Regions from separate parts of the Puerhibacterium sp. TATVAM-FAB25 genome, predicted to be linked through region 1. Evidence: riboswitches for the same ligand, from Rfam matches in the RefSeq annotation. Region 1 holds a riboswitch; each other region holds the start of a gene.

The links. A riboswitch is a leader RNA that binds a small molecule or an ion and turns the genes downstream of it on or off. The one in region 1 is predicted to bind S-adenosylmethionine.
Region 2: linked by a shared signal. The riboswitch ahead of U5M74_RS03585 (cobalamin-independent methionine synthase II family protein) and the one ahead of U5M74_RS09015 (F420-dependent oxidoreductase) in region 1 are both predicted to bind S-adenosylmethionine.
Region 3: linked by a shared signal. The riboswitch ahead of U5M74_RS12505 (hypothetical protein) and the one ahead of U5M74_RS09015 (F420-dependent oxidoreductase) in region 1 are both predicted to bind S-adenosylmethionine.
Region 4: linked by a shared signal. The riboswitch ahead of U5M74_RS15440 (acyl-CoA dehydrogenase family protein) and the one ahead of U5M74_RS09015 (F420-dependent oxidoreductase) in region 1 are both predicted to bind S-adenosylmethionine.

The regions. Positions count from the first base shown of each region.
Region 1 is NZ_JAXUAK010000007.1:144,245-147,443, forward strand. It holds gene U5M74_RS09010 (flavin reductase family protein) at 1-75, shown strand, start outside; gene U5M74_RS09015 (F420-dependent oxidoreductase) at 45-1,358, opposite strand; SAM riboswitch class IV at 1,693-1,808, opposite strand; gene U5M74_RS09020 (sugar phosphate isomerase/epimerase family protein) at 2,048-2,848, shown strand; gene U5M74_RS09025 (Gfo/Idh/MocA family protein) at 2,845-3,199, shown strand, end outside.
Region 2 is NZ_JAXUAK010000002.1:273,942-277,140, forward strand. It holds gene U5M74_RS03580 (DUF4870 domain-containing protein) at 83-655, shown strand; gene U5M74_RS03585 (cobalamin-independent methionine synthase II family protein) at 765-1,982, opposite strand; SAM riboswitch class I at 1,992-2,090, opposite strand; gene hemW (radical SAM family heme chaperone HemW) at 2,202-3,199, opposite strand, start outside.
Region 3 is NZ_JAXUAK010000013.1:74,982-78,180, reverse strand. It holds gene dcm (DNA (cytosine-5-)-methyltransferase) at 1-1,286, shown strand, start outside; gene U5M74_RS12510 (very short patch repair endonuclease) at 1,349-1,723, shown strand; SAM riboswitch class IV at 1,840-1,956, shown strand; gene U5M74_RS12505 (hypothetical protein) at 2,018-2,323, shown strand; gene U5M74_RS12500 (heme-degrading domain-containing protein) at 2,405-2,911, shown strand; gene U5M74_RS12495 (alpha/beta fold hydrolase) at 2,908-3,199, shown strand, end outside.
Region 4 is NZ_JAXUAK010000024.1:21,928-25,126, forward strand. It holds gene U5M74_RS15435 (FAD-binding dehydrogenase) at 1-1,352, shown strand, start outside; SAM riboswitch class I at 1,437-1,528, shown strand; gene U5M74_RS15440 (acyl-CoA dehydrogenase family protein) at 1,637-2,929, shown strand; gene U5M74_RS15445 (MFS transporter) at 2,926-3,199, shown strand, end outside.

The DNA.
Region 1 (3,199 bases):
GCGGGCGACGCGGCGTCGCCCCTCGTCTACCTCGACCGCACCTATCACCGGCTGGGCGAGGACACCGCCATCTGACCGGCCGCCACCTGGCCGGCCGTCCCGGGCCGCCGCCGCGCCGCGCCGCGCGGTGCGCGGCCCGGGGCTTCCGGTGGGGCCGCCGGCGCCGGTGCGACCGCCGTCGGCGCACCGCCCGCGGCCGGCAGCCCGAGGGCCGTGCGCAGCGTCGTCGCGGCGACCGGAGCGACCTCCCGGCGCAGGCCGGCCACCTCGAGCGCGGGCATGGCCTGGTCGACGATCGCGTCGAGGTCGGGGCCCAGGGACGACGGGCGCAGCACGAAGCCGTCGACCGCGCCCACCTCCCGCCACGCGCCGACCAGGTCGGCGAACCCGCCGGCCGTCCCGGCGAAGACCAGCGCCCCGTGCGCCACCCCGGGCCCCTCGAGCGTCTCCACCAGCTCGAGGCGCGCCTGCGCGCTCGCCCGGTCCGCCGACAGCACCACGTAGGCGTCGGCGAGCACCCGCGGCGGCACGTCGCGCCCGGCCGCCGCGGCGGCCGCGTGCAGGCGCTCGCGCAGCTCGGCCGCCCGCCCGCGGTAGCCCACCGCGACGCGCACGACGTCGGCGACCCGGGCGGCGAGCGGCAGGTCGGCCTCGGTGCGGACCCGCACGACGACGGGTGGACGCCCCTGCGGCGAGGGCGCCACCGGGTCCGCGTCGCGGCGCACCGCGAACCGGACGCCGTCGTGCTCCACGGCGTGCCGACCCTCGGCGTCGAGCCGGACGGCGCCGACCCGCCCGTCGCCGGCCCAGTGCCGCGCCACCGCGTCGGCGTCCGCGGCCGCCTGCTGGGCCCAGGCGTCGTCGCTCGTCGCCAGCGTGGGCGGCAGGCCCACCTGCCAGCCGACGCGCCCCGCGCTCTCCCGGTCGGCGCTCGCGATCGCCGCGGCCACGTGCGCGGCGTCGACGTGCACCGTCTCGACGGCGGCGACGAGGCCCACCCGCGTCGTGCAGGGGGCCACGCGCGCGGCCGCGACCGCGGCGTCGAGGCGCCCGGTCAGCCGACCGCGGCCGGGGTGCAGCAGGAAGCTCTCGTCGAGGGTCACCAGGTCGACGCCGCCCAGGTCGGCCCGGCGCACGAGCTCGGCGAAGCGCCGCCCGTCGAAGGACCGGGGCGCCTGCGGGCCCCGGGCGCGCTGGGCGCCGGGGCGGGCGCCCGCCGCGCTGAGGTCGACGCCCACGACGACGTGGCGGTCGGCGTCCGCCGCGGAGGACCGGGGCTGGTCGGGGTGCTCCAGGCGCTGGGGTTGGTGGGGTGGCCTGGGGTGCTGGGGCGGCTCAGGGTGCTGGGGGTGCGACACGGGGAGGCTCCGATCTCGGCGCGGTCGAAGGCGCGCGCCGCGCGGCCCGGGGGCCGGTGGCGCGGCGCGGGCGGCGCTGCGGGAGGGTGGGGTCCGTCCGGGCGCCCTCGGGCGCCGGGTGGCGCGGACGGCGGGGCGTCCGGCCAGGGAGGATGAGGAGGATCGGGAGGATCAGGAGGATCGGGTCGTCAGCGGGGGACGACAGCACATTCGCCGCCGGGGCAGGGTGTCGCGTCCCTGCACGCCGCCGGAGACGAGCCGTAGGGCCTGCGCGACCGCCGTCGGGCGCGTGGTGCTCCTGGTCATCCTGCTCCTCCTGGCGCCCGCCGGGGCGGGCTCGCGTGTTGCCCCACCGCCGGGCGGCGGTGGGCCTGGTCCTCACCCGGGGCACCCACCCACGCGGGGGGTTGCCGTCCGACGAGCCGGGGCTTGGCGTCGGAGCTCATGACCTGTCGTGCGGGCGTCGCCGTCGACGGCGGCACCCAGCGCGACGCCCGCAAAGTACGGAGCGGTGACCACCGTGTCAACGGTTCGCCAGGGGTTCTCAGATGACGGACCTCGCGTCGTGGAGACCCTCGCGCAGAAACTATCCAGTGTGCAGTTTTGCCCCTATGCTCGACTTCCACCGGGTCCTGCAGGACTTCTGCACCATGCCCGGCGGAAGAGGCAGCAGACCGAAGGAGCTCCTGATGTCCCTCATCTCCGTGCAGCTGTACTCGCTGCGCGACGCCATCGCCGAGGACCTGGACGCCGCCGTGGCCCGGGTCCGCGAGATCGGCTACGAGCACGTCGAGCCGTACGCGTTCGTCGACCGCGTGGCCGACTTCGAGCGCGCGCTCGCCGCGACGGGGCTCAAGGCCCCGTCGGGCCACGCCGCCGTGATCGACGCCCCCGACCCCGACGTCGTCTTCGAGGCGGCGGCGCGCCTGGGGATCGGGATCGTCATCGACCCGTTCGTCCCCACCGAGCGCTGGCAGACCGCCGACGACGCGCGGCGGATCGCGGACCGGGTCAACGAGCTCACCACCCGGGCGGCCGCGCACGGCCTGCGCTTCGGCTACCACAACCACCAGTGGGAGTTCACCAACAGGGTGGACGGCCGGCCGGTCTTCGAGCTCTTCGCCGAGCACCTCGCCCCGGAGGCCGTGCTCGAGGTCGACACGTTCTGGGCGACCGTCGGCGGCGCCGACGCCCCGGCCGTGCTGCGGTCGCTCGGCGACCGCGTCGTGGCGATCCACGTCAAGGACGGCCAGGTCTCCGGCGACATCGCCTCGGTGCTGCCGTCCAGCGAGAGCGCCCTCGTGGTGCCCGACGCCCTCCGGGCCGCCTTCGAGAACCAGACGCCCGCCGGCCAGGGCGACGTCGACGTGCCGTCGATCCTCGCCGCCGCCCCCGAGGCGATCCGGGTCGTGGAGTTCGACGCCTACGGCGGCGACGTCTTCGAGGGCATCGCCGAGTCCCTCGCCTGGCTCGAGGAGAACGACCGGTGAGCGGGGCGGGCGCCCCGGTCGGGGTCGGCATCATCGGGGCCGGCAACATCTCGACGCAGTACCTCGAGAACCTCACGAAGTTCGCCGACGTCGAGGTCCGCATGGTCGCCGACCTGCTGGTCGACCGGGCGCGGGCGCAGGCGGAGGCGTACGGCGTCCCCGCCTGGGGGACCGCCGAGCAGCTGCTCGAGCGCGACGACATCGAGATCGTCGTCAACCTGACCGTCCCGGCCGTGCACACCGAGGTCGGGCAGAGGATCGTCGCGGCCGGCAAGCACGTGTGGAGCGAGAAACCGATCGCGACGGACCACGCCTCGGCCGTCGAGCTGCTCGACGCCGCCGCGTCGAAGG
Region 2 (3,199 bases), on a different contig from region 1:
GGGCCCCACGGCGGTACGTTGGGCGTGCGGGGTCGGTCGGGAGGACCGGTCCGCGCGCCCACCGACGTCCCCAGGAGGCATCGTGTCCGAGCCGTCAGACCGCCCCGTGCCGCCGGGCGGTCCCGAGCAGCCCGCGCAGCCGGGTCCCGGGGCGCCGCAGCCGCCGTACGGGAGCCCGCAGCCGCCGCCCGCCGGCGGGCCCTACGGCCAGCAGCCGCCGTACGGGTCGCCCTACGGCCAGCAGGGGTACGGCCAGCAGGGGTACGGCCAGCAGGGGTACGGCCAGCCCACGCCGCAGCAGCCCTACTCCGGCTACGGACCGCGCCCCATGACGCAGGGTGACGAGAAGACCTGGGCGATCCTGGCCCACCTCGGCGGCGCCTTCCTGTCGTTCCTCGTGCCGCTGGTGATCTGGCTCGTGTTCCGCGAGCGCAGCCGGTTCGTCGACCAGCACGGCAAGGAGGCGGTGAACTTCCAGATCACCCTGGCGATCGGCTACGTCGCCAGCGTGCTCCTCATCCCACTGTTCTTCATTGGGGCACTCACATTTGCTGGCGTCTGGGTCTGCTCGGTGATCTTCTCGATCCTCGCCTCGGTGGTGGCCTCGCGGTCCGAGCCGTACCGCTACCCGGTGAACATCCGCGTCATCCGCTGAGCACCGCGGCCCGCCGCCCGGCGGGGTGCCGCACCGACGAGGGCCCCGACCGCGTGCGCGGTCGGGGCCCTCGTCCGTCAGCCTCGTCGTCGGACCTGCCGGCGGGCGGTCAGCCCCACAGGCGGCGCGAGGCGATCTCGGCGCCGCGCGCGAGCGTCTCGAGCTTGGCCCAGGCGATCTGCGGGTGCACGCGCCCGCCGAGGCCGCAGTCGGTGGAGGCGACGACGTTCTCGCGGCCCACCAGGCGGGCGAAGCGCTCGATGCGGTCGGCCACCAGCTCCGGGTGCTCCACGACGTTGGTCGCGTGCGACACCACGCCCGGCAGGATGACCTTGCCCTCCGGGAGCGTGCGGTCCTCCCAGACGCGCCACTCGTGCTCGTGCCGCACGTTGCCGGCCTCGAAGCTGTACGCGCCGGCGTCCACCTGGAGCACCTGGTCGACGATGTGCTCGAACCCGAGGTCGGTGGTGTGCGGGCCGTGCCAGGAGCCCCAGCACACGTGCAGCCGCACGCGGTCGGCGGGCAGCCCGCGCAGCGCGTGGTTGAGCGCCTCGACGCGCACCTGCAGCCAGCGCTGGTAGTCCTCGACGGCCGGCTCGGGGTTGACCTGGTCCCACGACTCGGCGAGCGACGGGTCGTCGATCTGCAGCACCAGCCCGGCGTCGAGGATCGCGGTGTACTCCTCGCGCAGCACGTCGGCCCAGGCGTAGAGGAACTCCTCCTCGCTGCCGTAGTGCCGGTTCGAGATGCGCGCGGCCGAGCCCGGCGACAGCGCCGCGACGAAGCCCTCGGCGGCGCCGGCGTCGCGCACCGCGCGGACGAGGTTGTCGACGTCGGCGGCGACGTCGTCCTGCCCGACGTACCGCAGCGGGCCGGTGGCCGTGGGGAACGCCGGCGGCGGCAGGTCGGGGTCGGCCAGGTGGATGCCCGAGCGCGGGTCGGTGTACGCCTCGGCGAACGCGGCGAGGTCGCGCCGGTCCAGGAAGCTGGTCAGCTCGACCGCACCGGGCTGCGACCGCTTCGGGGCGTCGAGGTCCGGGTCGTCGACGAGCTCCAGGCCGCCGGTGCGGTCGAAGGAGTAGGTCCACCAGGCGCCGTAGTCGATCGACTGCGTGCTGGCGTGCCCGTACTCGCCGTCGTTGACGACGTCGATCCCGGCCTGCACCTGGCGGCGCACGACGCCGGCGACGGCGTCGCGCAGGGCCTTGCGGTGCTGCTCGGGGGCGAGCGCGCCGTCCGCGCGGGCGGCGTTGGCCTCGAGCAGCTCGGGGCTGCGGGGCAGGGAGCCCACGTGGGTCGTGAGGATGCGGTCGGTGCTGCGGAGCATGCCGGGTCCTTTCCATCGGTCCTGGCGGTAGCACCGAGGGTGGCCCGGGGGCCCACCGGGTTGCTGCGGCGTCGTCGAGCCAGGTCTCTCGGCCGCTCTGGATGGGGTCGGCCCTATCTGACCACGCCGGGGCGCCGGACGGCGGTTCCTCACGGCGGCGGGTCCCCGACGGGGGCGCGGCGCACCGCCGTCGTGCCCCGGCCCGGCCCGGGCCGGGGCCTAGTCGGTGAGCTCGCGCACGACCGCGTCGGCCAGCAGCCGGCCGCGCAGCGTCAGCACCGCCCGGCCCCGGACGGCCGCGACGCCGTCGAGCAGACCGCGCGCCACCAGGCCCGCGACCGCGCGACGGCCGCCGTCGGACAGCACGCGCAGTTCGAGGCCCTCGCGCAGGCGGACGCCGAGCAGCACCCGCTCCAGCGCCGCCTCGCCACCGGTGAGCAGCTCGCGCCCGGCCCCCGGGGAACCGCCGGCCTCCAGCATCGCGGCGTAGCGCCGCGGGTGCTTGACGTTCCACCAGCGCACGCCGGCGCCGGCGTCCGGCGCCGCGGTCCCGGCGGCCGAGCCGGCCGTCCCCGCGGCCACGTACGAGTGCGCCCCCGGCCCGATCCCCCACCAGTCGTCCCCGCGCCAGTAGGCGAGGTTGTGGCGGCAGGCGCGCCCCGCGCCGCGGGCCCAGTTGCTCACCTCGTACCACTCGAACCCGGCGGCGGCGAGCAGCTCGTCGGCCAGCTCGTACTTGGCGGCCTGGTCGTCCTCGTCGGGCAGGGTCAGCTCGCCGCGGCGCACCTGCGCCGCCATCTTCGTGCCCGGCTCGACCACGAGGGCGTACGCCGAGACGTGGTCGACGCCGGTGGCGAGCACCGCCTCGAGGGACGCGCGCCAGTCGGCGAGCGACTCCCCCGGGGTGCCGTAGATGAGGTCCAGCGAGACCTCCAGGCCGGCGTCGCGCGCCCAGCGCACGGCGTCGGGCACGCGCCGCGGGTCGTGCGTGCGCTCCAGGGTGGCCAGCACGTGCCGCACCGCCGACTGCATGCCGAACGACACGCGGGTGAACCCGCCGTCGGCCAGCGCACGCAGCGACCCCGGCGTCACCGAGTCCGGGTTGGCCTCGGTGGTCACCTCGGCGCCGTCGGCCAGCCCCCAGGCGTCGCGCACGCCGTCCAGGACCCGCACCAGGTCGGTCGCGGGCAGCGAGGTGGGCGTGCCGCCGCCGAAGA
Region 3 (3,199 bases), on a different contig from region 1:
GTGTGCTCGACGAGACGCGCGGAACGCTCTTCTACAACATTCTTCGGATCGTGGCGGAGAAGCACCCGAAGATCGTCTTTCTCGAGAACGTGCGCAACCTCGTAGGCCCCAAGCACAGGGACTCGACGTTCAGGACGATCGTCGAAGCGCTCCGTGGGGTTGGCTATGTCGTGAGCGACAAGCCGACGCTGATCTCGCCGCACAAGATCGCGAACCATCTCGGCGGAGGGCCGCAGGTTCGTGAGCGCGTCTACATCATGGCGATCCGTCGCGACCTCGCGGTGAACGAAACTGAGTTTCCCGGGTTCGACTTCGGGTCTTGGGATCCTACGACGTGGCGCATCGCCGAGACGAAGCTGTGGGACGAGGCGCCTGCGGCGATCAGCGAGGCGTGGCTTCGTTCAGCGGACCCGGAGACGGCCGCACGCCTGGCGAGTCTCTGCGACGTCGATGGCCGAGACCTCGCGGTCGCCGACGAGGAGTGGGTGGCCCCCTGGCGCGACCTCTTGGCTGCTGTCGTGAACAACGGCCTTCCGGACGGTGCCGTGCCGTTCCCTGGACATCCGATCTGGTTCCGTGTCGCAGAACCGACGTGGCGAGCGTCGCAGTACGCGGAAGCGGCGGCCATGGGGCAACCGTGGAAGGCGGATTTCGTCAGGAAGTCAGTGAAGTTCCTGGACGACTACGCCACCGAGATCGATGCGGCGGGCGCGCGCGAGGAGATCCTCGCTCTCGGCAACAACAGTTGGAAGAAGCTCGAGTGGCAAGCCGGCGACGCGCGCTCTCTTGACGAGTGTCTGATTCAGCTTCGCCCTTCCGGCATCCGGATAAAAAAGGCGACGTACGCCCCTGCGCTCGTGGCAATCACGCAGACGCCGATCCTCGGGTCAGACATGCGCCGGCTGAGTCCGTACGAGGCCGGGCGTCTCCAGGGATTCCCGGACCGCGTGTATGAGGCCATGGCGCGGTTGCGGCACGACGGATCCAGAAAGCCGGAGCAGTGGGACCGCGCCTTCTACAAGCAGTTCGGCAACGCCGTCCACGTCGGTGCGGTCAAGTTCGCGCTCGTCCAGTTCATGGGTCACCACTTCCGATCCGCACTTCCGGACGACCCCGCGTTGGCCGGTCTCTATGAGGCGTGCTCGCAGACTCGTGTTTGGGATGAGACGGTCGCGCCGTCGATCGGCACGCCGACGTTCCATCAGCCCGATCTCATGAGGATCCTGGAGCCAGCTGCCGAGACCGCCCGCGGCTCCGACGTGCACGTCGAGGCGCTTGCGAGCTGACGTTGAATCCGCAGTTCGTCCCAGCGCACCCTGGTCCGTCCTCGGCTGTCGTGTCGCGGCGGATGAGTACGGCTCGCCGCCGCGACACTGCGCCCGAGCTCGCGATACGCCGGCAGCTTCACGCCCGTGGGTTGCGATATCGCGTGGCCTACCCCGTCCCAGGGCAGCGACGCAGGACGATCGACATCGCTTTCACGCGAAAGAGGATCGCTGTCTTCGTCGACGGATGCTTCTGGCACGGATGCCCGGAGCACGGGACCAGACCTCGCGCCAACAGCGACTGGTGGACGAGGAAGCTGACGGCGAATCAGGTGCGCGATCGCGATACCGATCGGGTGCTGTCAGCCATGGGTTGGAAGGTGCTCCGCTTGTGGGAGCACGAGAGCCCTGCCGCCGCCGCTGAGAAGGTGGTCGCAGCAGTCGCCGCGGTCGGCTAGCTCTCGTCTCGCGCCTCCTGGGCCGCCTCCCCGATCCCAGCAGCCCTTCAGCGCTGCCTCGCCGCGCTTGAGCGTCCTTGCGTCACCGCCTTGACCTGCACTACCGTCCGCGTCCAGGTCACGAGCGATCAGCGATACGCCCTCCGCGTGCTGGTCCGGCAACCGCGCCCCTCGCGCACGGTGCCCCAGGAGGAAGACCGGCCCGCCGGCAACCGCCGCGGGAAGTGCGAGGCAGCTCTCGCCGGCGGCTCGTTCAAGCCTCGGCGACGGCTCCTCCTGACGTGGGAGGCACCCATGACGTCTCGTTCCGCCGAGCCGCACCCGGACGACGACCTGCTGCCCTGGTTGCACGTGAAACCGGAGCACCAGCACGGCTACCACCCGACGATGTTGCGCATGGAGGCGCGTCGTCGGGCGGGGCAGGGCCCGGGCGCGGTGGGCAGGTTGCGGCTGAGCTCCTGGCTGCGCGACCTGCGGGAGCTCAACGCCGTCGTCCTGTACGACCCGGACACTCCGGACGGGTTCCATCTCGTGCCGCGGCTCGCGCAGGACGGCCAGGGGATGGTGCGCCGACCCGGTCGCCCGCCCGCCACGGAGTGACCGGGCGAGTGGCCGGCGAGCGCGGACAGCGCGCCCGCCGGTCACCCGCCGAACGTCCGGCGCCCGTGCCACCCTGGACCCATGACGACCACCCGCGCGCACACCTCCGGTGACATCGACGAGACCGACATCGCGACGGCCATCGCCCAGGTCGAGGCCGAGGAGCGCGACCTGGTGCTGCCGCGGTTCACGCACGATGACGCCTGGCGCCTCGGCTGCCTGCTGTTCGAGCTCGCCGCCGAGCGCAACCACGCCGTGACGATCGACGTGCGCAAGGGCACCCAGCAGGTGTTCCACGCCGCGCGCGAGGGCACCACGCCCGACAACGACACCTGGGTCGAGCGCAAGGTCCGCACCGTCTACCGGTTCGGCACGTCGTCGTACCTCCAGGGCCTCAGGGCGCGCGCCAAGGGCCAGGACTTCAACCACAAGCACGGCCTGCCGTTCACCGAGTACGTGGCGCACGGCGGCGCGTTCCCGGTCCGGGTCGAGGGCGTGGGCATCGTCGGCGTCGTCACCGTCTCGGGGCTGGCGCAGCAGGACGACCACGCGCTCGTCGTCGAGGCGCTGCACGCCTTCAAGGGGTGACGACGGCGGTGGCGGACGCGGGCGAGGCCGGCGCGGCGGGCGTAGGCGCCGCGGCGGGCGACGTCGGGCCCGAGGAGCTGGGGCGCCTGCTCGCCCGCGTGCCGGAGGGCTGGACCCGGTTCCAGATCGCGGGGCGGCCCTGGGCGGTCAGCCGCGTGGCGCGCGGCGACGGCCGCACCGTGACGCTGGAGGCCGAGCAGCTCGGCGGCGCCGACAGCTTCGGCGCGAACGTGTGGTTGACGTCGTCGGGCCCGGTGCTGCGGCCGTGCGAGGTCCCGGCCGAGAAGG
Region 4 (3,199 bases), on a different contig from region 1:
GCGTGCGGTGGTTCCCCCTGGTGCAGTGGGCGGAGCGCGGCGGCTACCCCGCCGGCGGCCACGGCAACACCGTGCCCCGCTTCCACGTCACCTGGGGCACCGGCCCCGCCGTCCTCGCGCCGTTCGTCGCGGCGGCCCGCGAGGCGCGCGACGCCGGGCTGCTCGAGGTGCGCTTCCGCCACCGCGTCACCGACCTCGTGATCGCCGACGGCCGGGTCACCGGGGTGCGGGCGCAGGTGCTGGCCGACGACCCCACGCCGGCCGGCGCGCCGTTCGGCGGCCGCGGGCGGCCCTCGTCGCGCGACGTCGTGGGCGAGGTGGAGGTCGGTGCCCAGGCCGTCGTCGTCGCCTCCGGCGGCATCGGCGCGAACCACGACCTCGCGCGCGCCCGGTGGGACCTCACCCACGGGCGGCTGCCGCGGCGCATGCTCTCCGGCGTCCCCGACTCCACCGACGGGCTGATGCTCACCGCCGCGGGCGCCGCCGGCGCCGCCCTGGTGCACGAGAACCGCATGTGGCACTACCCGGAGGGCATCGCCAACCACTCCCCCGTCTGGTCCCACCACGGCATCCGCATCCTGGCGGGGCCCTCGTCGCTGTGGCTGGACGCCGAGGGCCGGCGCCTGCCCGCGCCGCTGTTCCCCGGCTTCGACGCGCTCGGCGCGCTGCAGCACGTCACCCGGCACGGGCACGACCACTCCTGGTTCGTGCTGAACTCCACCATCCTGGACACCGAGCTCGCGCTGTCCGGTTCGGAGCAGAACCCCGACCTCACCGGCAAGGACGTGCGGCTGCTCGCCCAGCGCGTGCTGCCGGGCGCCGTCGGGCCCGTGGCGCGCTTCGCGAAGGAGTCCCCCGAGTTCCTCTGGGCCGCCACGCCCGCCGAGCTGGCCGCGCGGATGAACGCCCTGACGGAGGCGACGCCGGGCTCGGCCGGCCACGTCGACGCGGGCGACCTCGCGGCCGCGGTCGAGCTGCGCGACGCCCAGGTGGCCTCCGGGCTCGGCAAGGACCCGCAGGTGGTGGCCACCGCCGCCGCCCGGCGCTACCTGGTGGACCGGCGCATGCGCGTCGCGCCGCCGCGGCGGCTCACCGACCCGAAGGACGGCCCGCTGCTGGCGGTGCGCCTGTCGGTGCTCACGCGCAAGACGCTCGGCGGCCTGTGGTGCGACCCCGCCGGCCGCGTGCTGCGCCGCGACGGCTCGACGCTCGACGGGCTGTGGGCCGTCGGCGAGGCCGCCGGCTTCGGCGGCGGCGGCGCGCACGGCCACCGCGCGCTGGAGGGCACGTTCCTCGGGGGCTGCCTGCACACCGGGCGGGTGACCGGGCGGGCGCTGGCCGCCGCGCTCTGAGCCTGCCCGCCCACCAGGCTGGACGTCCCACTGAGTGAGAAGCACTGTTCCACTTCACGGGATGTTCGGGTACGTTCCCTCTCGCAACCATCCAGAGCGGCCGAGAGACCTGGCTCGTCGACGCCGCAGCAACCCTCGGGTTCCCGAGTAGGTGCTACCGCCAGGACCGATGGAGATCCCGGATCCGCGTCGGTCTCGCGCACCCCGTGCGCCGGACGGCGGTCCGTGCTGCCGTCCGGCCCGCGGGCCCGGGGCTCCTCGGACGAGGAGAAGGGACCGCCCCGATGACCGCAGCGCCGTCCGCCGTCCGCACCGCCGCGCCCCCGCGGCTGCCCGCCGACCACGACGCGCTGTGTCGGGTGTTCCGGCCGCTGTTCGACGAGGTCGCCGAGGGCGCCCTGCGCCGCGACCAGGAGCGTGTCCTGCCGTTCGAGCAGGTGCGCCTGCTCGACGAGGCGGGCTTCGGCACGCTGCGCGTGCCGGCCGAGCACGGCGGGCCGGGCGCGAGCGTGGAGACCGTCGCGCGGCTGCTGGTCGAGCTCGCCGCCGCCGACTCGAACGTGGCCCACCTGTACCGCTCGCACCTCGGCTTCGTGGAGTCGCTGCGGTTCCAGCCCGAGCACCTGCGGTCCGTCTGGTACCCGCGGGTGCTGGCCGGGCGCACCGTCGGCAACGCCTCCACCGAGAAGGGGGGCAACCGCCTCGGCACGCTGAGCACCACGCTGCGCCGCACGGCGGACGGCTGGGTGCTCGACGGCGAGAAGTACTACACGACCGGCACGATCTTCGCCGACTACACCCGCGTCTCGGCCGCGCTGGACGGCCAGGACGGGCGCCGGTTCGCCGTCGTGGCCACCGACGCCCCCGGCGTCACCGTGCTCGACGACTGGGACGGCTTCGGCCAGCGCCTCACCGGCACCGGCACGGCGCGGTTCGCGGCCGTCCCGGTGCCCGACGACGCGCTGCTCGACCGCGTGGCCGGCTCGCCCGAGGCCGTGCACGAGGCGGCGTTCTTCCAGCTCGTGCTGCTCGCCGTGCTGGCCGGCATCGCGCAGGCCGCGCGCCGGGACGCGGCCGCCACGGTGGCCTCGCGGCGCCGCACGTTCAACACCGGGCTGGGCCTGCCGTTCGCGCAGGACCCGCTCATCCAGGAGGCGACCGGGCGCATCGCCGCGAAGGCGTACGCCGCCGAGGCCGTGGTGCTGCACGCGGCGCGGGCGCTCGACGCCGGCCTGGCCGCCGCCGCCCGCGCCGGCGCCGACCGCCCCGGCTTCGACGGGCCGACCCCGGCCGCGCTGCACGACGGGGAGATCGCCGTCGAGCACGCGCAGGTCACCGTCCCGGAGCTCGCCGTCGGGGCGGCCCAGGACCTCTTCCTCACGGTCGGGGCCTCGGCCACGTCCACCGCCAAGGGGCTGGACCGGCACTGGCGCAACGCCCAGACCGTCGCCACCCACAACCCGATCGCCTTCCGCGCCCGCGCGCTGGGCGACCACTGGATCAACGGGACGCTGCCCGAGGGCCTCGACGCCATCGGCGACGCGCCCGCCCGCGCCCCGAAGGAGGCCGCGCGATGACCACCGCACCCACGACCCCGACCACCCCGAGCGCTCCCGCCGCGCCGTCCGCCGGGGGCGCGCGCCCCTGGGCCGGCAAGCGCCGCGTGCTGGCGAGCGCCTTCGTCGGCACCACCATCGAGTGGTACGACTACTACCTCTACGGCACGGCCGCCGCCCTGGTCTTCAACGGCCAGTTCTTCCCCGACGCCTCGCCCCTGGCGGGCACCATCGCGTCGTTCGCCACGCTCGCGGTCGGCGTCGTCGTGCGCCCCCTCGGCGGCGTCGTCG